Regions from separate parts of the Solibacillus sp. FSL R7-0682 genome, predicted to be linked through region 2. Evidence: predicted binding sites of a transcription regulator. Region 2 holds the regulator's gene; each other region holds the start of a gene.
The links. The regulator Rex, encoded in region 2, represses fermentation and respiration genes when NADH is low (regulators of the CRP and FNR family bind a similar motif). The targets are predictions, from matches to a motif close to TTGTGAAATATTTCACAA.
Positions count from the first base shown of each region.

Region 1 (11,014 bases), 1.0 Mb from region 2:
CGAATGTGTGTAAGATTTCGCAAAGTTGTTCGTTACCATTCTCGTCTACTACTGTAATGTGATGTTGTTGTTCTGACATTTATAGTCACCTCTTCATAATATTTAAGCATTGCTCACTCATTATACACAAATGTTCCTAAAATAAAGAACAAAAAGCTTTTTAATGTAGCGCAATGTTTACTGATTTTACAACGATTAATTTTTACTATCTAAATAACCTTGTAAAATCATCACAGCAGCCATTTTATCAATGACTAGCTTACGTTTTTTTCGGCTTACATCTGCTTCAATAAGCATTCGTTCTGCAGCCATTGTTGTTAAACGCTCGTCCCACAGCTTCACAGGGAAACCAAAAGTCTCTTCTAATAACTTTTTATAGTTTTCAGAAGCTTCCCCACGAGGACCAACTGTATTATTCATGTTTTTCGGGTAGCCAACAACGAATTCCGTTACATTGTGCTCCTTCACAAGCTCATTAATACGTGCAATACCAAATTCGCCTGCTGCTTCATCAATTTTTACAGTTTCAATTCCTTGAGCTGTCCATCCAAGCGCGTCACTAATTGCGACACCGACTGTTTTTGAGCCGACGTCTAGACCCATAATTTTCATTTGTCCGCCTCAGTATTCTTTCTAATATAAAATTTTACGAGCTCTTCTAAAATTTCATCTCGCTCAAGCTTGCGGATTAAATTACGTGCGTCCTGGTGGCGAGGGATGTATGCCGGGTCACCAGATAACAAATAGCCCACAATTTGATTAGTTGGGTTATATCCTTTTTCTTCTAATGACGAATACACCTTTAACATCACTTGCTTTACTTCTTGTTCCATTGACTCTTCAGGAAAACTAAATTTCATCGTTTGATCGAAAGAACTCAAGACCAGCACCTCGCTTTCAGAAATAAAGAGATGGAGCGACATTACCCCATCTCCATTTCCCTTATTATAACTTATTCCAGCAAGCACTTCAAATATGCTCCATGATTTCAATAAAGATTCTACTTATAAAGATTTTACATGCTCGTAAACTGCTTGTAATGCTTCGTCTAATTTAGAAGCATCTTTTGCACCAGCCATCGCCATATCCGGACGACCGCCACCTTTACCACCGGTTGCTTCTGCTACCATTTTTACGATGTTCCCTGCATGGTAGTTGCCACCAACGATGTCTTTTGTTACACCAGCACATAGCATAACTTTATCATCCGCTACTGCACCAAGAACGATAATAGCCGATTCCATTTTTTCTTTTAAGTCGTCCATCATTTGACGTAATTGGTTGTTGTCTTTTGCATCGACACGTGTAGCTAAAACCGTTACGTCGCCAATTTTTTGCGCTGCATCTAATACAGCACCTGCTTGTGCATTGGCAATTTTTTGTGATAATGATTCATTTTCACGTTGTAATTCTTTGTAGTCACCTTGTAAAGAAGCAACACGTGTTGCTACGTCTTTTGCGTTCGATTTTAATAGACCTGCTGCTTCATTTAAAATCGCTTCTTCTTCTTTAACAGCTAGGTAAGCTGCTTTACCAGTAACTGCCTCGATACGTCGAGTTCCCGCACCGATACCACCTTCAGAAACAATTTTGAAGAAGCCAATTTCTGAAGAGCGCTGAACGTGTAATCCACCACAAAGCTCGATTGAGTAATCAGAAACCGCAACGACACGAACAACATCTCCATATTTCTCACCAAATAAGGCAGTAGCACCCATTGCTTTTGCAGAGTCAATATCCATTTCTTGAATGACAACTTCGATATCTTCCCAAATTTTTTCGTTTACCGCTAACTCAACTTGTGCAAGCTCTTCTTTTGTCGCTGCACCAAAGTGAGAAAAGTCGAATCGTAAACGGTCTGGACCTACATAAGAACCTGCTTGTGCTACATGGTCACCTAACACATCTTTTAATGCACGATGCATTAAGTGTGTCGCTGTGTGGTTTTTCAAAATCATGCTCCGCTTTTCTTTATCAACCTTCGCAGTCATTGTATCACCAACATGCATTTCACCTGATTCTACTACAACTGTGTGTAACGGTTGACCATTTGGTGCTTTTTGAACGTCTTTTACGATTGCTGTGAAACCATCTGCTTCGATGATACCCGTATCAGCAATTTGTCCACCCATTTCAGCGTAGAATGGCGTTTCAGATAAAATAACGAACGCTTCTTGACCTTCTGAAGCAGTATTTGTTTCTTGACCATTTACAACAATCGCTGCAATAGTACCTGTTGCTTCTAATACGTTGTAAATAAATGTAGATTGTTGTTTTAAGTTTGAAAGAACTTCATTTTGTACTTGCATTGAATCTACATCAGCACGAGCGTTACGAGCACGTTCACGCTGTGCTTCCATCGCTGCTTCAAAGCCTTCATGATCTACTGTCATTCCTACTTCTTCCGCATACTCTTCTGTTAACTCAATCGGGAAACCAAATGTATCGTATAAACGGAAAGCATCGGCACCTGGGATAACTGTTTCATCTTTTGCTTTTTGGTTCTCTACCACTTCATTGAAAATTGCTAAACCTCCATCAAGTGTTTCGTGGAAACGAACTTCTTCGTTTTTAATAACACGTTGAATGAATGCTTCTTTTTCTTTTACTTGTGGATAGAAGTCTTGCATAATTTCGCCAACAGTAGGAACTAATTCAAACATGAATGGTTTTTCAATACCGATTTGTTTCGCATAACGAACTGCACGACGAAGAAGTCGACGTAATACGTATCCGCGTCCCTCGTTTGATGGTAATGCCCCGTCACCAATAGCAAATGCCACTGTACGAATATGGTCTGCAATTACTTTGAACGGTGTGTTAATATCTTCCGCCGATCCGAAAATCTCTTTTAAATCTACTTCACTCGGGCGTTTGTAATTGCGATTAGCAAACTGTTCTGTTTTTTCGATAATTGGCATGAAAAGATCCGTATCAAAGTTTGTTGGTACTTCTTGTACAACTGATACGATACGCTCTAAGCCCATTCCCGTATCAATGTTTTGCTTAGGTAGTGGTGTGTAAGTACCATCTGGGTTGTGGTTGAACTGTGAGAATACAAGATTCCAAATTTCTAAATAACGCTCATTTTCTCCACCTGTATACATTTCCTCCTCTGGTGCACCAAAACCGTACACTTCTCCACGGTCATAGAAAATTTCAGAGTTTGGACCAGATGGACCTTCACCGATATCCCAGAAGTTCCCCTCAATACGGATTAAACGTTCAGCAGGAATGCCAATTTCATTGTGCCATACGTCATACGCTTCTTGGTCTTCCGGGTGAACTGTAATAGATAGCTTTTCCGGTTCAAAGCCCATCCATTTCGGGTCAGTTAGAAATTCCCATGCATAATGAATCGATTCTTTTTTGAAGTAGTCCCCAATTGAGAAGTTACCTAACATTTCAAAGAATGTATGGTGACGTGCTGTTTTCCCAACATTTTCGATGTCGTTTGTACGAATTGATTTTTGTGCATTTGTAATACGTGGATTGTCTGGGATAATACGTCCATCAAAATAAGGCTTTAATGTTGCGACCCCTGAGTTGATCCATAGTAATGATGGGTCATTAATTGGTACTAATGGTGCTGATGGCTCTACATGGTGTCCTTTTTCTTTGAAGAACTCTAGGTAAAGACGACGAATTTCAGATGCTGTCATGTTTTTCTTTGTCATTTGTGTTTCCTCCTAAATAGTCTAGTGATGAGTTGCTTAGCAGAGCTTTCGTAAAAATTGTTAGAATGATAATTTAAAACAAAAAAAGCCCTCATCCCGGTAAAGGGACGAAGACTGTATCTCGTGGTACCACCCTAATTTATAATGCGAAAACACATTATATCTCAAGCGCTTGTAACGTAAGCATACGGCAGGGATTAGCTGCACTCTGGAGTAGCTTTCGGCATTTAACTTGTGGAGATTTTTTCAGCCAAGAAATCTCTTTCTAAACACGTTCAAAATGCTTACTTTTTCCGTCATCATTTTCATTTTATTCTGTATTACATTATAAAAAAATGCACGCTTACTGTCAATTGCTATTGTCGAATTAATAATCAAATCGATTGCGTGTTATTAAAATTATAAAGATTGCTGGCACTGTACAAATTGCCATCCCTAAAAACGACAAACCTGGTTCAATTTCATAGAGTGCTCCACCTAGTAAAGTTAGGACAGCCGCGCTTAAGCTCATTGCCAACGCAGAATAAATGCCTTGAGCATTTGGGATTTGCTCTTTAGGCAATGCTTTCGTTATATAACGAATAAATGCGTAATGCGCAACACCAAATGATAATGCATGTAATGCCTGAGTAATAATAAATACTGTCATACTTGGGAATAAAAATATCGCTACCCAGCGGACACTTGAACCTATAGCGGCAAGTAACATAAGTGATGATGGCTTCCACTTTGTTAAAAAAGTATCTGCCTTTAAAAAATAAAGGATTTCAAAAAGCACCGCTACATTTAATATCATCCCTATATAAAAAGGATTTACATTTAAATCTTGTAAATATATATAGCCATAGTTGTAATACGACGCATGGGCACCTTGTAATAAAATGACGACGATTAGGACTATGAAGAAACTTTTCACTTCAAATAACCCCTGTATTGACAATGATTTCGAACTTTTTTCTTGTAATGGTGGAATTGTTAATACTTGTGGTGCTGGCATAAGCTGAATTGCTAATAATGCTGTCAACCCAAGTAGCATACTCCATAAAATAACTTGCTCGCCATAAACGCCGGTAAACATACTAATAACTAAAACTGCTATTACATAACCAAATGATCCAAGAGAACGCGCTTTCCCGTAATGAATATCCCCCTGTTGCATAAGGGTCGACGCACTGCTTTCTACTGCCGGTAATAATGCCGGATAAAATGCGCTAAAGAGCATCGTCATAATAAATAGCCCTTCAAATGAGTCCACTGGTATGTATAGAAACGTCACAATTAATGATGCAACTGTAAAGAAAAGAAGCACTCGTTTATTACTTAAAACCTTTGAAACATAGGGGAAAATAAACATCGTCGAAATTGCTCTCGCAACGAGTCCGAACCCCATTATAATACTCGCTTCTGATACAGTTAGCCCTTTATCATTAATTAACCACCCTGTCCAATATGGTAAAAAAACTCCCCACGTTAAAAAAAACGTAAAAAAGTTTTTGGCTAACCAACGTTGATTGTTCATAATTCCATATCCCTCCAACTTTCCTTTGTTGAATAATAGCACGATAAAATATACAATAATGTGAGATATCTCATATTTTTCGATGAGGAGTTGCCATATAATTTGAGAAAGCTACCACAAGAAGAAAGTATACACTATATTCAGAAATACCCTATTTCACAATATTTTTCATTTGATATTACACCCTATATTTATGTATATGAATTTGAAAAAGGTGAATTTATATTTCACGAGCAATCGTTTCCTGATTATTTATATTACATGATTGAAGGAAAAGCAAAACTTTATATTACCCATAAAAATGGTAAAATATCATTAATAGATTTTTTAACTTCCCCAACTTTTATGGGGGAAATAGAACTTCTAAATACAGAACGGTATTCAAAGGGCATTCAAACCGTTACAAAATCAATTTGTTTCGCTATCCCAATTCGCGAAGTAAAAGAGCGATTACTTGCCGACCCAGTATTTTTAAAAATGCTCTGTTTATTTTTAAGTAAAAAAACGACTACCGCAACCGCAAAATATACACAAAATCAAGCATACCCTCTTGAAAATAGACTCGCATCTTTTATTTTACTATCTTCGGACCAACATTTTTACAAAGAAAAGCATACCGAAGTATGTGAATATTTAGGGGTATCCTATAGGCATTTGTTATACGTTCTCGCACAATTTAGTGATGCGGGTTATTTAACAAAGCAAAATCGTGGTTACTTACTCACAAATATTGAAGCATTACAGCAACTTGCTACTGAAATCCAATATTAATGTACATGACCATACAAAAAAGACTGCGCTTAAATGTTTTTAAGCACAGTCTATAATCTATTAATTTAAATTTATAAAAACATCCCTGCAATTGCAGCTGATAATAATGAAGCTAACGTACCAGCAATTACAGCTTTTACAGCTAAGCTTGCAATCATACTGCGTTTTTCTGGTGCCATACCACCTAATCCGCCGATTAAAATACCCATCGAGCTTAAGTTAGCAAATCCACATAACGCGAATGAAATGATAATTCCTGTTTTATCAGAGAACTCACCGATTACTGGACCAAAGTTTGAGTAAGCTACAAATTCATTTAAAATTAGCTTTTGGCCGATGAACGAACCTGCACGTACTGCTTCATCCCAAGGAACCCCAATAACAAATGCAAGTGGTGCGAATACATAACCTAAAATACCTTCAAGTGTTACATTTTCATAACCAAATATTCCAGCTACTCCACCTAATAAACCATTTAATAATGCAATCAATGCAATGAAGCATAGAAGCATAGCACCGACGTTAACAGCTAATTTTAAACCATCAGAAGCACCCATTGCAGCTGCATCAATTACGTTAGTTGCATCTGAGTTACGTTCTAATTTGAAGTCTGCTTCATCAACCTCTTCTGTTTCTGGAATCATTAACTTCGCCATAATTAAACCTGCGGGCGCAGCCATGAAGCTTGCTGCTAATAAATATTCTAATGGTACACCAAGTAATGAATAACCTACTAATACTGAACCTGATACAGAAGCTAGTCCACCAGTCATAACAGCGAACATTTGTGATTTCGTCATTTTCTTTAAGAAAGGACGAATAACAAGTGGAGCCTCTGTTTGTCCTACGAAAATATTGGCAGCAGCGTTTACTGATTCAGCCTTCGTCGTTCCTAAAACTTTCGATAGGAAACCACCAATAATTTTAATAATTAATTGCATAATGCCTAAATAATATAGTACTGCGATTAAAGAAGAGAAGAAGATGATAATCGTTAATACGCTCATTGCAAATACAAATCCTACCTTCTCTGCATCTGCCAAGCCACCAAATACGAATACGATCCCTTCATTTGCATACCCGATTAGTTTTTGTACACCTTCTGAAAGCTGCATAAGCTTTTCACGACCATACTCCCACTTTAACACGATAAAGGCAAAGATAATTTGTACCGATAACCCTGATAAAATAATTCTCCACTTAACAGCTTTTCGCTCGCTTGATAAAACAAAGGCGATACCTAAAACCGATAAAATCCCAATGATCCCCCATAAGAAATCCATATATTTGCACCTACTTTATTTATTTTGTAAACCTTTTCATTTACAATTAATGACATCTAACTTCGGACGTCATATGAACGATATCTATACTAACACAGTTGGAAATACAACAATAAAAAATTGTTTCTTTTTAAATTTCTGACTTTTACTTATGGAATTAATAAAACATAACAATATATTGTTAAAAAATTAGGTTTTTTAAACATGTGTTATGAATATCTGATCAATTATATTTCCATACCTTTAGCTGAGATAATTAAACATATAGCAAAATAAAAAAACTAGCAGAAATTCTGTTTCAATCGAATTTCTGCTAGTTTATAAAATTTATTCGTTAAAATCATATGGCGATACTCCATCCATTCCAATTAAAGGATGGATGTAGGGTGCCGTTTCAGTCGTTAAATGATTGGGTAGTGATTCGCCGATTTTATGTGAGTCTGAGACATTTAATAAACTTAATTGTTTCTCTGTATTTTGCTTATTTTTCATTTCAAATTCTTTAGAACTAGGTGTTTCTGTTACAGGTACAGTTTCTTTTGGCACTTCTTCATGCTCGTCAACAGTCGGGTTTAATCGCATTTTTAAGGACGTCAAGCGCATTAAATCGTCTGTTTTTGCTAAGCCAGTTGCTAATACATCTGGCTCTCCACATAAAATTAAAAAGTTTTTTGCCCGCGTAATTCCCGTATAGAGCAAATTACGACGGAGCATTTTAGAATAGCCCCGAACAACAGGCATAATGACAGTTTGAAACTCAGACCCTTGAGATTTATGAATGGAACAGCAATAAGCAAGGGTAATTTGATTTAAATCGGGTCGTTGATAAGTAACTTCGATTCCATCATATGAAACGATGAGCAGGTCTTGCTTTTCAACCGTCTCTTTTGCTCGAATAATTGAAATGACCTCACCCATATCCCCATTAAATACATTATTTTCTGGTTGGTTCACTAGCTGTAATACTTTATCTCCTATACGGTAAATCGTATCACCGAACACAATTTCCTTCCGTGTTCCGTCATTCGGATTGACGAGCTGTTGAATTTCTTTATTTAGCGCATCGATTCCAGCTGGCCCTTTATACATTGGGGCTAAAACTTGAATATCTCGAATTGCTTGCCCTTTTGCGATTGCGCTTTTCACAACTTGTGTGACTACACCCGTCACTTGGCCAGCCGCAGCTTGAATGAAGGAACGATCCGATGTCTTTGTCGTTAAAGTTTTTGGAATGACCCCTTTTTTTATTTGATGGGCCATCTCAATAATTGTTGATCCCTCTGCTTGACGATACACATCCGTTAGTTCCACCGTCGGAATTTGCTTCGAGGCAAGTAAATCCTTTAATACTTGCCCTGGTCCTACTGGGGGCAGTTGGTCTTGATCCCCTACAAAAACAACTTGTACGTCTTCATGCAATGCCTTCAATAATTGATGGGCAAGCCATGTATCAACCATCGACATTTCATCTATTATGATGAGTCGACCCGTCACTTCTCGTTCTGTTTCCTCATCCTTTTCTTGTCCGTTAAAACCGAGTAAGCGGTGAATTGTCATCGCAGGTAAGCCTGTCGATTCAGCAAGGCGCTTCGCCGCTCGTCCAGTCGGTGCAGCTAGGACAATAGGAAAGGGTTCCTCTTTTTCTGCATAGGTTTTCGGATTTAATGATAGCCCATGAAGTTCTGCATATACCTCAACTAAACCTCGCACTACCGTCGTTTTCCCAGTACCTGGTCCACCAGTTAATATCATAACCGCAGAATTTATTGCCGTTTCAATTGCTTGTGCTTGTGTTGGCGCATAAGCTACATTGTATTGCTCTTCTACCTGTCCTATCGCTTTTCGAATTTCATCCTGTGAAAAGCTTTCAGATTGTTTATTTTTTTCTTTCAAGTCAAGAATTTTACTCGCTATACCCACTTCACTAAAATAGAGTGAAGGTAAATACATACGCGTTTCTTCCCCACAAATTTTTGACTCTTCCCGCATGTCTATACACGCTTTGGAAATGGCTTCATATGGAATTTCAATACGCTGACTTTGCTCGAGCATATCTTTTACCATTGGTAGTACCATCTCCGCGTCTAAATAAACATGCCCTTCAGATAGCGCCGCGTTAGTTAGTACATGGAAAACTGCAGCTTTAATTCGGTCCGGGTGATTCCCTGTAATTCCTAGCTTTGCCCCAAGTTCATCCGCACGAATAAAACCGACTCCGTCGACTTCTTCAATTAGTCGATACGGATTTTCAGTTAATAAATGAATCGTCTCTTCCCGGTAAGCTTGATAAATTTTCATGCCAAGCTGTGGACCGAAGCCCCATTCATTCAACCTTACCATGACACGCTCTAGTCCTAAGTTTTCTTCAATTGTTTGACGGATTTGTAACTTCTTTTCACTAGATAGCCGTGGAACAACATCTAGTGCTGATGGATCTTCTAATATTTTGTTAAGTGCATCCATCCCAAGTTTTTCAACTATTGTTTCTGCCGTTTTTCGTCCAATGCCTGAAAACAAATCACTTGATAAATAATGAACAATACCCTGCTCCGTTGTCGGCACCTCTTTTTCAAAGGTTTCAATTTGAAATTGCATGCCGTATTTCGGATGGCTTTTCATATGCCCTGTAAAACGATACAGCTCTTCCTCCACAAGTTGAGGGAAATAACCAACAATAATTATTTCCTTTTCGTCATATTGAATATTCGTTTCCTGAATTTTGACACGAACAATGGAATACATATTTGTTGCATTATGAAAAATAGTCCCAATTGGTCGCCCTAAAATAAACAACTTATTGAGATCAAATAAATTCAAATTCTCCGCCATTTTCATGCCACACTTTCCTAACTTTTTCGTATGCTCATTTTACCATACGAAAAATTGACTGTCTTATATTATTAAGCTTTTCTAAAAACACCGAATAAGCGTCTGATTTTTCTATTAATTTGAGTAGGAGTAATGGTATGATAGGACATGATGTTTTAGAAAAGGTAGTGAACAAAATGGAATTTAGACCCTGTATTGATTTACACGATGGAAAAGTAAAGCAAATCGTCGGCAGTACGCTTGGTTATAAAGATCAAGCTGTCGTTGAAAACTTTTCATCCGAGCATGATTCATCCTATTATGCACAATTATTTCAAGAAAATAAATTAACGGGTGGACATGTCATTATGCTTGGTCCGGGAAATGAGGACGCTGCAATTCGCGCTTTACAAAGCTACCCAAAGGGCTTACAAGTCGGTGGTGGCATTACAGCTAATAATGCAAAAAAATATATCGATGCAGGGGCATCCCATGTCATCGTTACATCCTATATTTTCCATGATGGCATGCTTCATATGGAACGTCTAAAGCAGTTGATTGACGTTGTCGGCAAAGAGCAGCTTGTCATTGATTTAAGCTGTCGTAAGCGAGATGGGAAATGGTTTGTCGTCACTGATAAATGGACAAAATTTAGTGATTTTGAAGTAAACGCGAAATCAATACAGCAAATCGAACAATATTGTGATGAATTATTAATCCATGCGGTCGATGTAGAAGGGAAACGTAGTGGCATGCAGGAGGATTTAGTGCGTGATTTAGCTCAGTGGACAACTATTCCTACTACTTATGCAGGGGGCGTACGTTCTTTGATTGATTTAGAAAAATTCCATGATCTTGCAAAAGGCAAATTGCATGTAACGATAGGAAGCGCGTTATCGATTTTTGGTGGAGATTTAGATTTTGATACAGTCGTAACATATTGCCAAAAATAATGT
Region 1 is NZ_JBBOUI010000001.1:1,346,759-1,357,772, reverse strand. Features, by position in the region: gene MKZ17_RS06790 (DUF1292 domain-containing protein) at 1-79, opposite strand, end outside; gene ruvX (Holliday junction resolvase RuvX) at 196-612, opposite strand; gene MKZ17_RS06780 (IreB family regulatory phosphoprotein) at 609-881, opposite strand; gene alaS (alanine--tRNA ligase) at 1,005-3,677, opposite strand; T-box leader at 3,778-3,986, opposite strand; gene MKZ17_RS06770 (3-phenylpropionate MFS transporter) at 4,045-5,196, opposite strand; gene yeiL (transcriptional regulator YeiL) at 5,299-5,967, shown strand; gene MKZ17_RS06760 (NupC/NupG family nucleoside CNT transporter) at 6,039-7,250, opposite strand; gene recD2 (SF1B family DNA helicase RecD2) at 7,578-10,079, opposite strand; gene hisA (phosphoribosylformimino-5-aminoimidazole carboxamide ribotide isomerase) at 10,256-11,011, shown strand.
Region 1: yeiL (transcriptional regulator YeiL) is a predicted target of Rex. The motif match lies at 5,255-5,272, and genes of this name have one in related genera.

Region 2 (11,014 bases):
CGATTGTTGTATTGTCTTTAGATACGATTACTTTTGCAGCGCGCCCTAATGATGTTAAGTCTGCTGTTTTTAAGTCTAAACCAAGATCTTGTGTAATAACTTGTCCACCTGTAAGAATTGCAATATCTTCTAACATTGCTTTACGGCGGTCACCGAAGCCTGGCGCTTTTACAGCTACCGCATTGAATGTACCACGTAATTTGTTTACAACAAGTGTTGCAAGTGCTTCCCCTTCTACATCTTCAGCAATGATTAAGATTGGACGACCTTGTTGAACAACTTGCTCTAATACAGGTAAAATTTCTTGGATATTCGAGATTTTCTTATCTGTAATTAAAATGAATGGGTTATCCAGCACTGCTTCCATCTTGTCTGTATCTGTTACCATGTAGTGAGATGCATAACCACGGTCAAATTGCATACCTTCTACGACATCTAATTCAGTTGTGAAGCCTTTAGACTCTTCAATTGTAATAACACCGTCGTTTCCAACTCGTTCCATCGCATCTGCAATGTATTGACCGATTTCTTCATCTGCTGAAGAAATTGCTGCTACTTGTGCAATTGATTCCTTGTTTTCAACTGGACGTGAAATTGTTTGAAGCTCTGTTAAAGCAGCTGCAACTGCCTTGTCCATCCCTTTACGAATGCCTACAGGGTTTGCACCAGCTGTTACGTTTTTTAACCCTTCACGAATCATTGCTTGTGCTAAAACTGTTGCAGTTGTTGTCCCATCACCAGCGATTTCATTTGTTTTAGAAGCAACTTCTGCTACTAATTTTGCACCCATGTTTTCAAATGCGTTTTCTAATTCAATTTCTTTTGCAATGGATACACCATCATTTGTAATTAATGGTGAACCGAATTTTTTCTCAAGTACTACGTTGCGTCCTTTTGGCCCAAGCGTTACTTTTACTGCGTTTGCTAATTTATCTACACCCGCTGCCATAAGAGAGCGAGCTTCTTCTGAGAATTTAATATCTTTTGCCATACTTTATATTCCTCCTAATATTCATTAATCTATACTTTATGGGTTTATTGTTATTAGATGTGCAGCTAGCTAAGTACTCTATGTAAATACTAGCTGCAATGAATTTTCGTTTATTCTTAGCCAATAATCGCAAGTACATCACTTTCACGTAAAATTAAATATTCTACGCCGTCGTACTTCACTTCTGTACCAGAGAATTTTGAGAAGATAATTTCGTCGCCTACTTTTACGTCAAGCTCAACACGAGTGCCGTTGTCAAGAACACGACCCGTACCTACTGCCACGACTTTACCAGTTTGCGGCTTTTCCTTAGCTGAGTCAGGTAGAACAATACCGAAAGCAGTTTTCTCCTCTACCTCAACAAGTTCAATAATGATTCGATCTCCTAATGGTCTTAACAAGTGAAACAACCTCCTAAAAAATGATATCTTTTAGCACTCTATCAATAAGAGTGCTAACACAATTATTAGTTTAATGAATTCCCTATTTTTTTGCAAGTCAGAACACTAAAAAATTTTGTTTTTTAGCAAATTCATCTACAATAAAGTAAATACGTTTTTTATTGCCAATATAGAAAGAAGGTTTTTCACTTTGACATCAACTACATCGCCAAAATTTAAAACACAAAAAACCGCATTTTATGTGTTACTCACTTATATAATTTGTCAGCTTTCTGTGTTTATCCTTGTATTTATTCCAGATTTTAAAGAATACTTATTACAGTTTATTTCTGCACCATCTAAACAAGAACAATTAATTAAGCTTTCTGCCTGGTGGACGACAGTTTCTTTTGCCATTGCATTTCTCGTAAGCTTTTTCCTAATCCAACGAAATAAGCAATTTTGGAATGTCTTTAAAGGAGAAAAAGCGTCACTTGGTGTATCGATTGGCTGGGGTGTAATTGGCTTCTTCCTAGTATTTTTAGGGCAAACAATTGGGGCCTATATTGAACTTGCATTAGGAATTGAGATGGGTTCAGAAAATACGCAGCAAATTATGGATGTTACAAAAATTGCACCGATTATGATAATTGCCACAGTATTTTTAGGTCCGATTTTAGAGGAGCTTGTTTTCCGCCGTGTTATTTTCGGTTCGATTATTCAAAACTATAATTTCTGGGTTGCAAGCATTATTAGTGCGATTGTATTTGCAGCGATTCATTTAGATTTCACACATATTTTACTTTATACCATTTGCGGCATGATCTTTGCGTTTCTTTATCATCACACGAAGCGTTTAATCACACCTATTATAGCGCACGTTTTATTGAATGGATTTGTAACATTTCTACAAATGAATGCGGATAAGTTTCAGTAGTATGTTGTGACGAAAAAACGCTATCTTCCAACCGGAGATAGCGTTTTTTTATTGATTCATTTGTTCCATTTGGCGCCGTTGTTGTTCAAGTAATTCCTCTACTTGTAACTCACGCCCGCGTTCTTCCTCTTCCTTCATACGCACCGATTCGGCCTCTTCATATTTTTTATAGCCAACTCGAGAAATGACGATACTTATCTCATATAAAATAAAGAGAGGAATTGCAATTATAATGTTCGACACTAAATCTGGCGGTGCCAATAATACCGAAATGACGATTAATACAAAATACGCATATTTACGGAATTTCACCATTAAAGCTGGATTAAGAATCCCAAGGCGTGCTACAAAAAGAGTCACAACAGGGAGCTGAAACAACAACCCAAACGGAATGACTAATTTAAATAAAAATGAAAAATACTCATTTATCCCAATTGTTTGCGTAATGTTTAAGTCATCGGCTAAGCCAATCATAAAACGCATAACAAATGGAAACAAAATATAGTATGCAAAAACCATGCCACCAATACCTAGCAAAAAGGCATAGGGTATGTATTTCAACGTCGCTTTACGCTCCGCTTCATGTAAACCAGGCGTAATAAATGCCCATAATTGATAGAGTAATAACGGCGAAACAATTACAGCTGCCACAATAAATGTTACCTGTAAATAAACCGTTAACGGATCAGAAACACTAAACGCATTCATCGTAATATTTTTAGCATTATCACTAAATTGAATATGACGAATAATAGGCTTTGCTGAATAAAACCCAGCAAATAGAGCAATTACAAAGAATATTGCCACAAAAAAGAGGCGCTTTCTTAGCTCTTCCATATGTTCTACTACAGTTAATTCTCTTGGATTCATGTTAAGACATCCTTAATCTACTTAACGTCGTTTTTGTCGTTATCTTTATGCTCAATCACGTTTTTTTTAATATCCTCATCGTCATCTGTTAAGCCTTTTGTTGCACTTCGGAACTCACGTAACGTAGTCCCCATAGCACGACCTAGTGATGGCAATTTTTTAGGTCCGAAAATTAATAAGGCGATAAGTCCGATGATAATTAGGCTTGTTGGTCCTATGGCATTTAAATGCACAACCATTTCAGCCACCTCCTCTATTATTATGTACATTTTACAGTAATTAACGTAATTTTGCCATTTTTAGTAATGTGAACAATTTGTTACTAATCTGAATTTCGTACTAAATAAATAAGAGCTTGTAATTCCACTGATAAATCAATGTTCATCACCTTTAATGAATCTGGAACAGATAAACGTACAGGCGTGAAGTTTAATATGCCTTTTGCATTCATTTTTACAAGGCGATCCGTCATCATTTGTGCGGAACGAGATGGTACTGTTAAAATTGCTAGCTCCGCGCTAAAGGCCTCATACATTTCCTCTAATCGGTCCGGGTGAAATACCGGAATATCACTAATAACGGTTCCTTCAAGTGGCGCCTTCGTATCAAATGCCACAACAATGCGCGTATTGTGATTTTTTTGGAAGTTGTATTTTAATAATCCATTTCCTAAGTTTCCGACACCAATTAATGCAACATTCATCGCTTCATCCTGATCTAATGTCTGACGGAAAAATTCAAGTAAATATTGCACGTCATAGCCGTACCCTTTTTTGCCGAGTGCGCCAAAATAAGAAAAATCACGGCGAATTGTTGCGGAATCTATCTTCATTGCATCACTTAATTCTTGTGATGAAATTCGTTTTTTACCTTCATTTGCGAAGTTCTTCAAAAATCGATAATACAGAGGAAGTCTTTTCGTTGTTGCTTGTGGAATTTTTGTTTCTGGTTTCACACATTCTCCTCCTATATACAAATGGAAATCGTTTTAATCTTACTAAACAAGTAGCAACAAGTAAAGTATCCATCGTTGCGTACACCCACCCCATCCTTTAAACTGAAAGGAGGAAATTGAGGTGTAAAAATGATTGTATTACAAGTAAATCAATTATATAAATCTTTTGTTACCGATGAAATATTAAGCGGTGTTAAATTAGAAGTACAACATCGCGATCGCGTTGCATTAGTAGGGCGTAACGGTGCAGGGAAGTCAACTTTACTGAAAATAATTGCAGGTCAAATGAGTTATGATTCTGGTGAAATTATTATTCCTAAAGATATTCGCGTAGGCTATTTGGAACAACATGCTGGCATCGATTCATCTTTATCCATTTGGGACGAAATGATGACAATTTTTAGCTCGATTCAAAATCAAGAAAAAAAACTACGCTTTTTAGAACAACAAATGGCCGATCCTGAAATTTACGAAAATAGTGAGCAATACGCACGTGTGATGGCGGAATATGACCAATTACAGCATGATTTCAAAGAAGCTGGTGGTTATCAATATGAAGCAGATACACGTTCTGTATTACATGGAATGCAGTTTTTCCCTGAAGATTATACGAAGCCGATTCAATCGTTATCAGGTGGTCAGCGTACGCGCCTAGCACTAGCAAAGCTATTACTTTCGAAGCCTGATTTATTAATTTTGGACGAGCCAACCAATCATTTAGATATTGAAACACTGTCTTGGCTAGAAGGGTATTTAAAGGGCTATGAGGGCGCCATTTTAATCGTATCTCATGACCGCTACTTCTTAGATCAGATTGTTTCCATTGTTTATGAGGTTTCTCGTACGAAAGTATCAAAGTATGTGGGAAATTACAGTGCTTATTTAGATGACAAGGCGAAAAACTATGAGCGTGACTTAAAAATGTACGAGCGTCAAATGGATGAAAAAGCAAAACTCGAAACATTTATTCAAAAAAACTTAGCACGTGCATCTACTACGAAAATGGCGCAATCACGTCGTAAAGTGCTTGAAAAAACTAGTTGGATGGAATCTCCTGATGGGGACGAGAAAAGCGCAAACTTCGGCTTCACGATTGATCGTCAAAGTGGCAATGACGTACTTTCAATTGATCAGCTTACAGTTGGCTATCCTAATAAAGCTATCTCACACAATATTAACATGCGTATTTTCCGTGAAGATCGCATTGCTTTAGTTGGTCCTAATGGGGTTGGGAAATCAACACTCCTAAAAACAGTTGTAAAGGATTTAGAAGCACTTTCTGGGGATATCCGCTATGGTACAAATGTTCAGATTGGTTACTATGATCAGGAGCAAGCGAAGCTAAGTTCAAACAAGCCCGTATTAAATGAATTGTGGGATGAATGGCCCTTAATGAATGAAAAAGATATTCGAAACATTTTAGGTCGTTTCTTATTTAGTGGGGATGACGTTTCAAAAACGGTAAATTCCTTATCTGGTGGAGAAAAAGCACGGCTTGCTCTTGCTAAATTGATGATGCAAAAGTCAAATTTCCTCGTACTCGATGAGCCAACTAACCACCTAGACCTAGATAGTAAGGAAATTTTAGAAAACGCACTTATTGACTATCCGGGAACATTGTTATTTGTATCCCATGATCGTTATTTCATTAACCGTATTGCAACAAAAGTCGTGGAGCTATCTGGAACTGGCTCATTTGAGTATTTAGGCGACTACGATTACTATACAGAAAAAAAACAAGAGCTTGAGGAACTAGCTGCAATGGCCGCAGCTTCAGTGGAAGCAAAATCAGTAGAAGTTTCCCATGCAAAATCCACTTCGATGATTGACAAAGATGCGAAAAAGCGCGAGCGACAAATTCACCGAGCAATTGAAGACATTGAACAAAAAATGAACGCTTTAAATGAAACGATTGCCATATTCGAAGAACAGCTCTGTGATCCAGCAATTTTTTCAGATCATGAAAAAACTTTCAACATCCAATCGGAATTAAACGAAGCAAAGGAACAGCATGAACTCCTTGAAATGGAATGGCTTGAATTAAATGAAGAACTAGATCACCTATAATTAAAGGAGAACGTATGCAATTTGCAACGTTCTCCTTTTCTTTTTAATGAAAACTTTTTATCATTTGTAATTTTTGATAGGCCATATGCGTACCATATATCCAACCGAGGAAAATAAGTGTGAATAATGCAATGATCCAGTTGAATAGTGCAAATAGTGGTTTCCAAGGGGAATTTATCTTTTTCACTCGAAAAGGTTGACGGTCACCCATACGAATACTATGGAAAATATCTATCATTTGTCCACGTCCATACACAATAGCTAGTGGATAACAAATTAATGCAAATATAATAAACAATCCGCTAAACGATGCGAAATAATACCAACGTCCAATAGAAAAAAAGAAAAATAAAATACTGATTGTCAAAATAAGTCCCACTACTAGTAATAACAACATCTTGTTACGTTCTATTAAGTATTGCATTCATACACTCCTTCTTTGTCATTGCTACCATCCTTATGAAAAAAATTATCTATAAATTACTATTCCATAAAATCAATCCCTTTAAACGACTTTCGACTATTTTCGTCATATATATTGGTCAATATACAAATTTCACTAATAAAACTCCACAATTTTATTCACATTTAAAATGCAGTAATATCAACATATCAACAGTGTTTTCCACATTATCCACATTTAAAAATTAATTTACACACAATACTATGTGTAAAACACACTACTATATATAGATAAATCACATGTTTTCCACAGGTTATTCACAATTTGTGAATAAGTACGCATGTTCGCACATTTTTTTGTGGGCATTTCACATTTTCTGTGGATAATTTTTCAGAAAACTTTTTCTTTAAATAAAAAATTGTTATAAATAAGTTTTTTTTAATATTAAATACTTATTTCGACCTTTTTTATTATTTCAGTAAATTAATTTCATTAAGATTTAGCGGATTAATCAATTAAAAAAAACATGAATCAATGACAATACTTCCATCATTGACTCATGCTTTATATTCCAATATTATTTCCAGCTAGTAAGCTCCATGCCTGGTCGACCATTCATTGCTAAATTTCCACGTACGCCAGCCTCGTACATTTGATAAGCAGCTGCACCAATCATTGCTGCATTATCTGTACAAAGTTTGAGTGGTGGGACATAAAATGGAATGCCTTCCTCGTTAAATGCGCTCTCTAGTGATGTACGTAAACCTTTATTTGCTGATACTCCGCCTGCTGCAATGACTTGCTTCACGCCAAATTCACGTGCTGCACGAACTGTTTTTGCTGTTAATACTTCCACTACACTATCTTGGAAGCCCTTAGCCACATGCTCTGGAATAATTTCCTCACCACGTTGATCCATATTATGCTTATAGTTAATGACCGCCGATTTTAATCCACTAAAGCTAAAGTCATACGATCCTTCTTCTAACCAAACGCGTGGAAAAGATACCGCCTCTGTCGTTTCATGTGCTAGGCGATCAATATGTGGCCCACCTGGATAGGGCATATTCAATACACGTGCGACTTTATCGTACGCTTCTCCTGCTGCATCGTCACGTGTCTCCCCAATGACTTCAAATGAACCGTGCTCACGCATTAATACAAGCTCTGTATGTCCACCTGATACAACTAGCGCTAATAACGGAAACTCCATCGGCTGTACTAAGTTATTCGCATAAATATGCCCCGCGATATGATGTGTGCCAATCAAAGGTAGTCCGTGAACGAATGCAAACGCCTTCGCTGCATTAATACCGATTAATAGTGCACCTACTAACCCAGGTCCTTCTGTTACGGCAACAGCCGTTAATTCTTTTGGTGTCATATTGGCTTGCTTTAAAGCTTCTTCTAATACAATTGTCATTTGCTCAACATGATGACGAGAAGCAATTTCTGGTACTACGCCACCAAATCGTTTATGACTTTCAATTTGCGATGACACAACATTAGAAATTATTTCAGTACCATTTTTAATAATTGCTACAGCCGTTTCATCACAGCTTGTTTCAATTGCTAATATATAGTTTTCCATTATAAATTCACCCACATTACTAACGCATCTTCTTGGTTGTCCGTATAATAGCCTTTGCGAATGCCACCATCCTGGAACCCAAGTTTACGATATAAATTTTGTGCAACAGTATTTGTCACACGTACCTCCAAGCTCATAACGTCCATATTGGCTTCTTTTGAAATGCGAATCGCCTCACGCATAAGTGCTTCCCCAATACCTTGCCCACGCACAGATTCTATCACTGCAACATTGGTGATTTGCGCTGCATCAATGACAAGCCATATTCCACAAAAGCCAATTATCTTCCCACTTTCATCTTCGGCTACCAAATAATGCGAAAATTGATTTTCCGTCATTTCATAATAAAAAGAATCCAGCGTCCAAGGTGTTGGGAATGTGGCGAGCTCAATTGCATAAACAGCCTCTACATCACCGATTTCCATTTTTCGATAACGCACCATTATAATTGCCCCTTTTTTTGTTCCTTAATCCAATTCGCCTCAGCTTCTGCAATACGACGATATTGTGGAACAAAAGTATGAACAGCTTCAACTGCAGGTAAATTTCGTTCTTGTGCAATTGCAATGAGCTCTGAAGCACGTGGTAAGTCTAATGTAAATGGTGCACGTATAGCATTATCCCCTAATATTTCTTTTATTTTTTCAAAATACATTGTAACATCCGTACCAACAAATAAGATCGGTAGGTTGAAGGCTTTTAATTTTTCTAACAAGCCGTCAATATGGTCATGATAATCTTCAACTATCGTATTTAATGAACCACCTTCATACACACCTGCATATACATTTTGTCGACGCGCATCAAATAATGCGCAAATTAAGCCACTTGCCATACGTGCGTTAGCAGCAAGTGCCTTCAAACTTGAAACGCCTACTAATGGCTTTTGTAAAGACCATGCCAGTGTCTTAGCTAATGTAACACCAATACGGACACCTGTATAGGAACCAGGACCTTCTGATACGGCTACAGCATCAATTTGTGTTGCAGCAATCCCAGCCTTTTTCACTACCTCTTCTACTGCAGGCATCGCTCCTACTGAGTGTGTTAATTTAATATTTTGTACAACTTCTGCAATTACTTTGCCATCACGTACAATGGCAACTGAAAGCGGTGCATTCGCTGTTTCTATTCCTAACCAAATCATTTTAATAACTCCTCACAAAGACGGACATACTGTGTGCCCATTGGTTTTAATACAAATTTACGTGCCTGCTCATCGATTCGTGTAATTTCGATTGCCAAACGTTCTTCCGGTAAATCTTCTTCAATTAAATGTGCCCATTCTACAACTGTTACCGCATCTCCAAAAAAAATCTCTTCCCAACCTAAGTCCTCATCGCTATCTGCAAGACGATATACATCTAAGTGATTGAGAGGCAATCGTCCTTCATACTGCTTCATAATTGTAAAAGTTGGGCTATTCACAGTTCGTTGGATACCTAGCCCCTTAGCAAAGCTTTGTGTAAACGTTGTCTTCCCTGCGCCTAAATCTCCTTCAAGCGTTATCGTCATCTGAGGTTCTACAAGTTGTGCTAAATTCTGTGCCAACTCCTGTGTCTCTTGTAAAGAGAATATTTGTTTTTCAAATATCATATTGTTGCTTCCTTCCCGAAAAAAATCCATTACTTCTAGTTTACTTGAACTGAGCCAATTGTTCAAAATGTATCACTTTAAATTGAAAGAGCTATTACTTGGCACTAAAATTTCTTTACATACAAAAAGTGTTATCTCTCCAGATTGAGAAATAACACTTCTTCGTTTTAATTACTTTATCTGTTTGAATTACCTTTTTTCGTTACAACTTCTTTTTCATTTAATTGTCCCTTTTCAAAAGTAATTCGATATCCTCTAGTAAATAGTAGCTCATCATTCCACTCAAATACATTTGGAGCTACTTCCTTGCCGGCTCCTCCTGCAACACGAACAACTTCCATATATGACATTCCTATTTCTAATTGTCCATACTCTTCTTCATTCATAAATTTTTGCCAACTATACGTATTCTTTTCTTCTATTTCAAGTACTTCATCTTTACATGATGTGCTGCTCAATAAAAGGAAAACGACTAAACAAACTAAAAGATATATACTGAATGCTTTTTTGCTCATCGATATTCCCCCCCAGGAAACTTTCCCCTTCAGGAGTTTGATCAAACATTTCTGTTATCTCGAAACTTATAATATGTTGTTTTAAATTAACATATTAGTAAAAATTTTATTTTTTCATTTAAACGTAAAAAAACACAATTCGTTGATTACGAACTGCGTGAGAATTAAATTTAAATGGCGGTCCCGACCGGGATCGAACCGGCGATCTCCTGCGTGACAGGCAGGCATGTTAACCGCTACACCACGGGACCATTTATAGAATCCTTACAGGACAAATATTATTATAACTAGAGATATTAGAAATTACTAGTCTTTTTTAGAAAAAACATATATTTTTATAGAGAATTTTTATTTGAGTATATTATATTCAAAAAATAATATTATTTACTACAGCGCAGATTTGTATAGAAGATGACATAACGCTATTTGATACCAGCGGATGATGTTCGAGTAGACTTATAAATTTTCTTTAAATATTAAAAAAACCACTGAAATCTCAGTGGTTTTTACGTTGCAAAGCGACGTCCTACTCTCACAGGGGGAAGCCCCCAACTACCATCGGCGCTAAAGAGCTTAACTTCCGTGTTCGGTATGGGAACGGGTGTGACCTCTTTGCCATCATCACTTCACTATGAAAGTTTGTTCTTTCAAAACTGGATAAACGTTTCATTGAATTATGCAATAAAATGTGGTTAAGTCCTCGACCGAT
Region 2 is NZ_JBBOUI010000001.1:320,831-331,844, reverse strand. Features, by position in the region: gene groL (chaperonin GroEL) at 1-991, opposite strand, end outside; gene groES (co-chaperone GroES) at 1,108-1,392, opposite strand; gene MKZ17_RS01730 (CPBP family intramembrane glutamic endopeptidase) at 1,583-2,308, shown strand; gene tatC (twin-arginine translocase subunit TatC) at 2,357-3,178, opposite strand; gene tatA (twin-arginine translocase TatA/TatE family subunit) at 3,196-3,417, opposite strand; gene MKZ17_RS01715 (redox-sensing transcriptional repressor Rex) at 3,501-4,133, opposite strand; gene MKZ17_RS01710 (ABC-F family ATP-binding cassette domain-containing protein) at 4,263-6,200, shown strand; gene MKZ17_RS01705 (hypothetical protein) at 6,244-6,624, opposite strand; gene tsaD (tRNA (adenosine(37)-N6)-threonylcarbamoyltransferase complex transferase subunit TsaD) at 7,181-8,194, opposite strand; gene rimI (ribosomal protein S18-alanine N-acetyltransferase) at 8,194-8,637, opposite strand; gene tsaB (tRNA (adenosine(37)-N6)-threonylcarbamoyltransferase complex dimerization subunit type 1 TsaB) at 8,637-9,341, opposite strand; gene tsaE (tRNA (adenosine(37)-N6)-threonylcarbamoyltransferase complex ATPase subunit type 1 TsaE) at 9,338-9,790, opposite strand; gene MKZ17_RS01680 (hypothetical protein) at 9,967-10,305, opposite strand; tRNA gene MKZ17_RS01675 (tRNA-Asp) at 10,481-10,556, opposite strand; rRNA gene rrf (5S ribosomal RNA) at 10,819-10,934, opposite strand; rRNA gene MKZ17_RS01665 (23S ribosomal RNA) at 10,994-11,014, opposite strand, start outside.

Region 3 (11,014 bases), 290 kb from region 2:
ATTGTAGTATTTGTTTGATGGATTTTTTATATGTGAAAAATTTAATGTCTGCACCAAACAATGCTATAATTGAGGAAACACCAAGGGGCTATGAAATATTAGTACCACTTGATATTTAATATGCGTGTTTTTATAATACATGAAACTTAAGTTGTAGAGAGGAGGAATAGTTTTGCTACTACTTATTGTAATCCTATTCTCAGTAATATACTTATTCCAAATCAATCGTATGACAGCTGCACTTTGTTATCGACGTGAGATACCAGAAGAAAAGCAACCAAAAATTTTCAGAACGATTAACGTACTTATTACGATTTTACTTGTAAGTCTATATGTAGAAGTTTTATTAGCTGTTTAACTTGTTAAATAAAATTCAAAAGAAAACATAAATAAAGGTGACGCGCAAACGTCATTAGTTACGATTTTGCGCCACCTTTAAAAAGCCTTTAACGCCTCATCTTATGTTAGAGAGTTAGTATAGAAACGCTGCTCCTACGATGATTAATAAGATGAATAATACAACTATTAACGCAAATCCAGAACCATAACCGCCGCCGCCATTATAGCCACCGCCGCCCATAACGTCACCCCCCTTCTCTAAAACTATCCTATGCATGTGTGTTTGTAAAACTTAGGCAATTCAGTAGTGCAACCATTTTGTTTTTGAAACGTTTATGTTATAGTTACAATTGCATTAAATGAAAGTTAGGAGCGTATATAAAATGAAAAAAACTCTTTTCGCATTAACAGTTGCTGCATCAATTGGTTTAGCAGCATGTAGTAATCCTGGTGATGAGGTTGTCGTTTCAACTAGCGTTGGTGACATTACTCAGGAAGAATTTTATAACCAAATTAAGGATATCGCTGGCGACCAATTATTACAGCAGGTTGTTGTCGAGAAAATTTTAAATGACAAATACAAAGTAACAGATGAAGAAATCGAAGAGGAACTAAAGGGTGTTAAAGAGCAGTACGGCGAAGGTTATGAAGCTGCATTAGCTCAAAGCAACTTAACTGAGGATGCGTTAAAAACGAATATTCGTTTCACTCTTTTACAACAAAAAGCTGTTGCTGACGTAGAAGTTACAGATGAAGAAATTCAAAAATACTACGACCAAGCTTCTCAAGAGCTTAATGCTCGTCACATCTTAGTTGAAGACGAAGCATTAGCAAAAGAACTAGTTGCAAAATTAAAAGCTGGTGAAGATTTCGCTAAATTAGCGAAGGAAAATTCAGTTGATACTGGTTCAAAAGAAAAAGGTGGCGAACTAGGTTGGTTCTCTGTTGGTACAATGGTACAAGAGTTCAATGATGCAGCGTATGCACTTGAACTTAACACAATTAGTGAGCCAGTAAAATCAGATTTCGGCTACCACATTATTGAGGTAACTGAAAAACGTGATGTGAAAGATTACGGTACTTTAGAGGACAAAAAAGAAGAAATCCGCAAATCAATCGCTGCTACTAAAGGTGACTGGGATACAAAAATGGCGGAATTAATTAAAGAAGCAAAAGTGGATGTTAAAGATAAGGATTTAAAAGAAGCATTTACACAATTCGACTCAGCTAAATAATTTCTGTTTACGAAATTTCAATAAAAACAAAAATGCGAAGCCCGTAATTATGGACTTCGCATTTTTTTAGTTTTTCTTCACAAACTCTGATTTCAGCTTCATTGCACCAAAGCCATCGATTTTACAATCAATGTTATGATCGCCTTCCACTAGACGGATGTTTTTTACGCGTGTTCCAATTTTTAACGTAGAGGAACTTCCTTTTACTTTTAAATCTTTAATGACAGTCACTGTATCCCCATCCACTAATACGTTGCCATTCGCATCACGAACAACTAACCCTTCCTCTACTTCAGCTTCCGAAGTTTGTGACCATTCATGAGCACATTCAGGGCACACATAGTTTAAACCATCTTCATACGTATATTCAGAACCACATTTTGGACATTTTGGTAATTGATCCATAAAATAACCCCCCTACTATTTCTACGTCTATACTGGCACACTTAAGTATTAGAAACAAGCTAATGGTCATCAACATGCTTTATTTGTACACAACTCAATTAAAAATTAAGTTGTCACTTAAAATTTCCGATCCTTTCCATGCTCAGTGAGCCAAAGTCCTATTCCTAAAATGACCGCTCCACCAATAATATTTCCAATTGTTACAGGAATTAAATTATGTACTACTCCACTAAATGTAATTGTATCACTATGGGGAATCAGCATTGCTAATGAGAAGAGCATCATATTTGCAATACTATGTTCAAACCCTGATAAAATAAACGGATAAATACAGCAGAAAATAAGTAAAATTTTTGCCACTTCATTTTTTACACGATAAGTACACCAAACAGCTAAGCATACAAGTATATTACATAGAATTCCTCGGAATAAAAGCTCCATTGTTGTAGCAGACATTTTAATGATTGTTACCTTTTCTACAAAAGCCGCCATATCTCCCACTACATAGCCAGTCATAAATAGCATCCATGCACAAAAGTATGCACCGACAAAGTTTCCACTATAGCTGATTGTCCAAACTTTTATTAAATCAAGCCATGTTGTCCTTTTCTCTAATGCACCAATCGTCATTACTAAATTGTTTCCAGTAAAGAGATCTACGCCCCCAAATGTGACCATACATAAGGCAATACCAAATGTTACTCCTTGTATAATTTTCATCGTTGGTACTTCTGTTGGTGACAGCAAGCCTCCTATTACAATAAAGGTTATCATGCCAAAGCCAATAAATAAGCCGCCAAAAAAAGCGAGCATTAAGTAGGCAAAGATACTTCTCTTTAATATACTCGCCTTCTTTTTCGCCATTTCCCCCATCACTTGGAAAGTTTCGTTCATTTCATTCCCTCACTTCGTATAACTATGTAAAAATTATAACAAGGAATGTTAGCTGTGCGTCATATATTTAGTACAGTTCAATGTGAAAAGCTGTATAATCGTACTTAACATAAATACTTTTTCGTTCTAAAACCGAACATTTCATTTTTGATTTGTACAAAAATTCGTGTATTTGAGATTCATTTTTCTCATTTATGTGTTTTCAAAAAATAATTTCATGAATTTTCCCACATTTATTCAAAAAGAGTATATTATCAGACTATAGATAATTTATAAATCATAAGGAGTGTTTCCATTGACAGTAACAACTAAACGCGCATACAACTTTAATGCAGGTCCTTCTGCATTACCAATCGAAGTATTACAAAAAGCCCAAGCAGAACTTGTAGATTTTAAGAGCACAGGCATGTCAGTTATGGAACTTAGTCATCGTAGCGCTACTTTTGAAGAAGTCCATAATCAGGCAATAGCACGTCTACGTAAACTTTTCGACATTCCAGAAAACTATGAGGTGTTATTCCTACAAGGCGGCGCTAGCTTACAGTTTACAATGATTCCGATGAACTTCTTAGCAGAAGGCCAAAAAGCAAGCTATATACAAACTGGCGCTTGGTCAGAAAAAGCATTCAAAGAAGCAAAACTTTTTGGTACACCAGTAGAAGCAGCTAGTACGAAAGAAAACAATTATAAAAACATCCCTGCGATTACAGATATTAATATCGATGCGGATGCAGCATACGTTCACTTAACATCAAACAACACAATTTTCGGAACTCAATGGAAAATATTCCCAAAAACTGGTGACATTCCATTAATCGCTGATATGTCTTCTGATATTCTTTCGAAAAAAGTGGATGTTTCAAATTTTGCCATGATTTATGCTGGCGCACAAAAAAACCTAGGTCCTTCAGGAGTAACAGTTGTCATTGCTCGTAAAGATTTCCTTGAAAAAGCAAACACAAACATTCCTACTATGCTAAAATACGAAACACATGTAAAAAATAACTCTTTATATAACACACCTCCAACATTCGGTATTTACATGTTAGGTGAAGTTTTAAAATGGGTAGAGCAACAAGGCGGCTTAGAAGCGATTGAAAAGCAAAATGAAGAAAAAGCAAAATTAATTTATGATGCAATCGATCACTCTAACGGATTCTACTACGGCCATGCAACAGAAGATTCTCGTTCATTAATGAATATTACGTTCCGTGTTGCGGATGAAGTTTTAGAGAAGAAGTTTTTAGCTGAAGCGAAGGAAGCAGGATTCGTCGGCTTAAATGGTCACCGTTCTGTTGGCGGCTGCCGCGCATCTGCATACAATGCTGTACCAGTTGAAGCATGTAAAGCACTTGCTGACTTCATGGTGAAATTCCAACAAGCAAATCAATAAATTATGTTAGTTAAGTTATAAAATTTAATATCCCCCTTTTAGTAAATAGACATCTATTTTATACTCTGTTTATTAAAAGGGGGTTTTTCATTAGCTTAAAACTTTAAGGGGGTGGAGATATGAGAAAATGGCATTACAGCTGGATTATTTTGATAGTAACCTTCATTGCCATTATTGTCGCTGGCATTATTCGTTCGTCTGCTGGAGTTTTTATCGTACCGTTTGAAAATCAATTTGGCTGGAGCCGTCCATCCATCTCTTTTGCATTTGCATTAAGCTTATTTTTATATGGTTTTTCAGGACCATTCATGGCTGCATTTGTTGAAAAGTATGGTCTTAAACGAATGATGCTAAGTTCGATGACTTTCCTTTCTATTGCCCTAGCTTGTACATTCATTATGCAAAAGGAATGGCAGCTAATACTTATTTGGGGTATTATGATGGGAATTGGCTCAGGTTTATTTTTAACAGTTCTAAGTACACAAGTTGCAAATCGATGGTTTGTAAAGCGCCGTGGTTTAGCTGTGGGGATTTTAACAGCGGCTACTGCGACGGGGCAGCTAATATTATTGCCTGTGCTTGCTACTTTAGTAGAAAACTATTCCTGGCAAACTGCCATTTTTTTAATTTTTATTTTGAGTTTACTAATGATTATCCTTATTGCTATTTTTATGCGAAACTTCCCATTCGAAAAAAACATTGCACCCTATGGTAGTGATGAAATAATCCAACCGAAAACATCAACGGACAGCAACCCTTTTTCAATGGCTATTCATGCCCTACTTGAAGGTTTGAAAGCAAAAGAATTTTGGCTATTAGCTGGGAGTTTTTTTATTTGTGGCTTATCAACAAGCGGCTTAATCGGCACTCATTTTATTTCTTATTGCATTAGCTACGGTATTCCTGTTGTAACAGCAGCAGCCATGCTTTCTTTTATGGGCATCTTTGATTTAATTGGAACAACACTTTCAGGCTGGCTGTCAGATCGATTTGACAATCGTTGGTTGCTATTTTGGTATTATTCATTACGTGGGCTTTCACTATTAGCATTACCCTTTGCTTTAGCTTCAGGATCTTTCATTTGGCTCATGATATTTGCTATATTTTATGGTCTAGATTGGATTGCTACAGTGCCACCAACAATCGGTTTAACGCGGCAACGCTTCGGACTTGAAAAGAGTGCAATGATGTATGGCTGGATGGTTGCCTTTCATCAAGTTGGAGCAGGTGTTGCAGCTTACTATGGTGGCGTATTTTACGAGGCGTTTGGCTCTTATAAAATGGCCTTTTTATTAGCGGGTGGCTTCTGTCTGCTTGCTAGCTTATTCGTCATTTTATTAAAAAAGCAGCCTAAAATGGGAACGGTATAATAAAACGGCTTGAATCCTTGTTGAGGACTCAAGCCGTTTTATGTATGTTAAATTTTTGGTTTATAAAATGAACGGTTATCTAATGGGAATAGGCGCTCTGTAAATTCACCAGGTTTTGTTTTATCTAGGGCACGTGTTAGCATATTCATTTTAGCATCAATATTATCAATATAATGCAAGATTTCTGCTTCCTGAATCATCGGTTTTTTCGGACTTCCCCACTCTTCTTTCCCGTGATGAGACAACACTAAATGTTGTAAGAGCATTACTTCTTCTCCATCAATTTTTAGCTCTGCTGCGGCAAGTCCAATTTCATTCACCATAATTGAGATATGTCCGAGTAGATTCCCTTCAACTGTATAGGCTGTGCCAACTGGACCACTTAATTCAATGACCTTACCGATATCATGTAAAATAACCCCCGCATAAAGTAAATCTCGGTTTAACGTTGGATATAAATCACAAATCGCACTACTTAATTTTAACATTGAGACAACATGATCAATTAAACCAGAAGCATAATCATGGTGATTTTTTGTTGCTGCTGGAAAAACCATTAAGCTCTCTTGATGTTTTTTTATAATATGACGTGTAATACGTGAAATATTTGGATTTTGAATTTGGAAGAAAAATTCATTTACTGCTTCCATTAACTCTTCTTTTGGTATAGCAGATGTCGGCAACAAATCACTAATTTGCACACCTTCATCTTCTCTCGCAGGACGAATTTGTTTTACTCGTAGTTGGTTTTTACCACGGTAATCATGGATTTCTCCGCCTACTTTAACGATAACTTGTGCGCGATATAAATTTTCGTGCTCTTCATTTGTATCCCAAAGCTTTGCCTCAATGTCTCCACTTCGATCTTGCAAAATTAGTGACATAAATGGCTTACCAACAGTAGTTACTCCCTTTTTTGCCTCTTTAATTAGTAAAAATTGTTCCACTTGTTCACCAGGCTGGAGTTTTGTAATTCCATTCACAAGCAATCGCTCCTTTATACTCTATTAATAAATATTGTATCATGCATTACAACCTTTTTTCGATTAAAAGGACACTTTTTTATGTTCATGAGCACGCCATATATTTCTATATATTTTAAAAATTTGCGCAATGTTTCGTGAATTATGAAGCTTTTTTTTGTATAATAGTACTATCTTTCTTATAAAGGGTGGTTTAAATGGAGAATTATCGTTTTACTGCATTTGAAAAAACGGGAGAAACTTTATTTGATGAAGTGTGGACTTTTGAAAATGATGACGCAGCAAAAGTTGAGGGGCAAAAGAATATCGAAGAAAAAGGGATTGCGGAAAAGACTCATCGTTTAGTAAATTCTGCTGGAAAGTTAATTTTATTCCACGTTTAGTGTACATATTAAAATCGACATCTTATGAAAACGTTGAATACTATTTTGCTTCCCATTTTTAAAACTTAAAAGAGGTGCCCTCGAAAAGGACACCTCTTTTTTTTATGCTAATCGTTTAATTTTTTCAAACAATTCTTGAGTAGTTGGAACTTGTAAATACATACGCATACGTACAATACGATTTAGTTCTTTTTTAATCATCTCATTTGCAAAAACTGCGCGATCAGTTGAGGAGTACATAGCACGCATTTCTTCTGGCATATTATAAATTTCATTAAAATCGTGTAGCACTTGCTGAAGTTCTTGCTCATTCAATAAATATTGCTCAGAAAGCTCTACTAATTGTGTATTAAAAATTTCAAGCATTTTCACGGCATCATCCTTTATAACTAAGTCTAGCACTTTTTTCACGATTTTCGTCGTAACAATGCTCCCTAAAATTAAACCGATAATCCCACCAATTAAACTAATAACAGCTGTACTAACATTTGGAATTGTAAAACCAATCCCTCCACCAACGATAAGCCCGATAATACTTCCTACAACACTTGCAGCAGTTTTTGATACGTTTTTAAATAATTGGGCAGGTGACATTTGTCCTTTAATCGTTCGGACAATATCTACAGTAGACATAACACCCGTCACAATTGCACCTGTAACAACATTCGCATTTAAAAGCATAATAGCTTTTTTAGCTACAATTGAGCTGTACATTGCTTTTTTTGTAGCACTGCCTGCCATTTTTTTGACGACAGCCTTTGCACCATTTTTTTTGATTGCACTTGAAACACCTTCATCTAAATTTATGTGTTCAACAATGTTGACTAAGTGAATCTGCTCTTCAATGACTTCTTCTGCAAAGGATTCACCGATTACAGACAAGCCTGTTAATACTGCATTTTCAACTGCGTCATCTCGGTTTGCACCATTCCATTTACTTTGTGCAAACGAAATAGCTGTACTCATACCAATCGTTTCATGCAAAAATGAAATGCAGCCTTGATCATCCATCTGTAGGTGATGAATATTGCCTGCTTCTGCAATGTGACGAACTTGGAAATACGTAAATGCACCTTTTTTAATGTATTTATTTTCATTAAAATATTTATATACTTCATCAAATTGATCGAATGCTACTTCTAAATAATTGATTTGTCCCTCATCAAGATCACTTAATTGGATTTCGCATACTTCAATTGTTTTTTCGACTGTCGGGTAATAGACATTATGCAAAATTTTTCTATGATTCTTTGATTGCAGTTGTTGTTCCACGAAGTTACCTCCAGTTTTTAATCCTTCATAATCATAAATGGATTCGCGAAAGTTGTACAGATTTTTTAATTGAATAAAAAAAGATACCTTACTAGCAAACGCGAGCAAGATATCTTAAGTTCATTATTTTCCTGTAAATTGTGGTGTCCGTTTTTCAACGAATGCTTGAATGCCCTCTAAATGGTCTTTCGTATGGCGCATTTTTACTTGACCTTTTGATTCTCCGTGTAAAATTAAATCAAGTTCCTGTAAATTTGCCTCATGTAAAATTTGCTTCGTTTCGATCATCGCTAATATTGGAGATGCAAGTAGCTTCCCTACCAACTGGTCTACTGCTGTAGAAGCCGCTCCTTCTGGTACATTGTGGTCGATTAAACCTAAGTTTAACGCCTCTTCTCCGTTCAGCACTTTCCCTTCCCAAATCATTTGCTTCGCTTTTACTGTTCCAAGACGCTGTTTCATAAAGAAATGTCCCGCACCGTCCGGTATTAGTCCAATCCCGATAAAATTCATCGCAAGTTTACTTGTTTGTTCCGCAACTATAACATCGCTACCTAACGCTAAACTAAAGCCTAGTCCAGCCGATGCACCGTGGATTTGGGCAACTGTAATCATTGGTAATGTATAATAGGCCTTAACTAAACGAGCAATGTCCCCCATAACTGAACCAAAATCTGAAAAGTCCTCAGATGCGACCATCATTTTGACGTCGCCACCAGCTGAAAATACCTTTCCTTCTCCTTTAATGACAAGAATTTGTACATCCTTTTCATTATGTAATGCTTCAAAGCAATCTGCCAATTCCCGCATCATTGTAAAATCCATTGCATTCATCGCCTGTGGACGATTTAATGTCAATGTCGCTTTACGCTCAGCAATTTCTAAATTAATCGTTTCATAATTCATCCTATACACCCCTTATAAATGAATAATCATTCATTTCGACAACTGTATCGATATTTCCTCTATTTACTTAAATATTTCCCCACTTTTAAGCCGGTAAATAAACATCCACCCACAAAAGTTCCTTCTAATGAGCGGTAGCCATGTACTCCTCCTCCACCAAAGCCACTTACTTCCCCTACAGCAAATAAGCCTGGAATTGGATCCCCATAATTATTTAATACTTGACCATTTAAATTTGTTTGCAAGCCGCCTAATGTTTTACGGGTTAGAATATTGAGGCGCACCGCAATAAGCGGACCAGCTGTTGGGTCGAGAATTTTATGTGGCTTTGCGGCACGAATTAATTTATCCCCTAAATAATTGCGCGCTCCATAAATTGCCGTCACTTGCGCATCTTTCGAAAATGTGTTTTCAATTTCCCGATCACGTGCCAATATTTGCTCCTTAATATGCATAAAATCAAGTAGGGTACTACCTGCCAATTTATTCATGCCTTCTACAAGCTCCTTTAAACCGTCTGCAATAACAAAATCCTCTCCATGATCTTTGAATGCCTGAACCGGTGCCGGTGGGCCAGGTAACACACGTTTTAATAGATCTTTCATACTTTTATTCGTTAAATCTGGATTTTGTTCAGAGCCTGATAAAGCAAATTCCTTTTCTATCATTTTTTCTGTTAAAATAAACCAAGAATAGTCATAGCCTGTTTGTTGAATAGCTTCTAGTGTGCTTAATGTATCGAAGCCTGGAAAGTTTGGTGCTGTAAATCGATTGCCCCTCGCGTCAAACCACATTGACGAAGGTCCTGGTAATATGCGAATCCCATGGTTTTCCCAAATTGGATCCCAATTTCTTAACCCTTCTGTGTAATGCCACATACGGTCTCGATTGACTACTCGTCCACCTATCTGTTCTGTAATTTCTAGCATTTTCCCGTCTACATAGGCAGGTACACCGCTGACCATTTTTTTCGGCGGCGCACCTAAGCGAGAAGGCCAATTTCTTTTCACAAGCTCCAAATTTGCCCCGATACCGCCACTTGCAACAATAACTGCATTTGCCGTATATTCAAATGCCCCAATTGCCTCACGTGAGCTTGCTTCACCACGTCTTATAACACTAGCCTCTAAAACGTTTCCGCGAACACCTGTTATTGTGTTATTCTCTGCAATAAGCTCTGTTACTTGATGACGAGGTTTATAATGAATTGAGCCTGACTCCGCTGCTTCGAGTACTTGATTTGCAAATGGTTCAACCAGCGCTGGACCTGTTCCCCAAACAATGTGAAAACGTGGCACTGAATTACCGTGCCCTCCTGCAAGTGACCCCCCACGCTCTGCCCATCCGACTACAGGGAAAAATTGAATTCCGTAAGATTTTAACCAACTATATTTTTCTCCTGCAGCAAAATCTACGTATGCCTTTGCCCATTTAAATGCCCAGCTGTCTTCATCTTCGAGCCTATCAAAGCCTGCCGAGCCACACCAATCTTGCCAAGCAAGCTCTTTGCTGTCTTTTATGCCTAATCGACGTTGTTCGGGGGAATTTACTAAAAATAATCCACCAAAAGACCAAAACGCTTGTCCACCAATTGAATTTTCTGGTTCTTGATCTAGCAATAATACTTTTTTTCCTGCATCAATTAATTGGCAAGTTGCTGTTAATCCCGCTAAGCCCGCTCCTACAACGATTACATCATAATGCATATCCCCATCTCCCTTGCAAATGTGTTATTTATACAAATTCGTTTCATTTCTAATTTCCCCTTCATTCATTTTTTGAAGAAAATTTTATGAGTTTCCATTGTTCACAAAATTATGTCACTTTGATAAAC
Region 3 is NZ_JBBOUI010000001.1:613,649-624,662, reverse strand. Features, by position in the region: gene MKZ17_RS03230 (DUF3267 domain-containing protein) at 1-119, shown strand, start outside; gene MKZ17_RS03225 (hypothetical protein) at 173-358, shown strand; gene MKZ17_RS03220 (YjcZ family sporulation protein) at 473-580, opposite strand; gene MKZ17_RS03215 (peptidylprolyl isomerase) at 723-1,574, shown strand; gene MKZ17_RS03210 (zinc ribbon domain-containing protein YjdM) at 1,641-1,979, opposite strand; gene MKZ17_RS03205 (formate/nitrite transporter family protein) at 2,097-2,873, opposite strand; gene serC (3-phosphoserine/phosphohydroxythreonine transaminase) at 3,169-4,266, shown strand; gene MKZ17_RS03195 (MFS transporter) at 4,386-5,636, shown strand; gene yhaM (3'-5' exoribonuclease YhaM) at 5,684-6,619, opposite strand; gene MKZ17_RS03185 (YhzD family protein) at 6,817-7,002, shown strand; gene MKZ17_RS03180 (hypothetical protein) at 7,105-8,274, opposite strand; gene MKZ17_RS03175 (enoyl-CoA hydratase) at 8,398-9,180, opposite strand; gene MKZ17_RS03170 (FAD-binding dehydrogenase) at 9,240-10,886, opposite strand.
Region 3: MKZ17_RS03205 (formate/nitrite transporter family protein) is a predicted target of Rex. The motif match lies at 2,898-2,915, and genes of this name have one in related genera.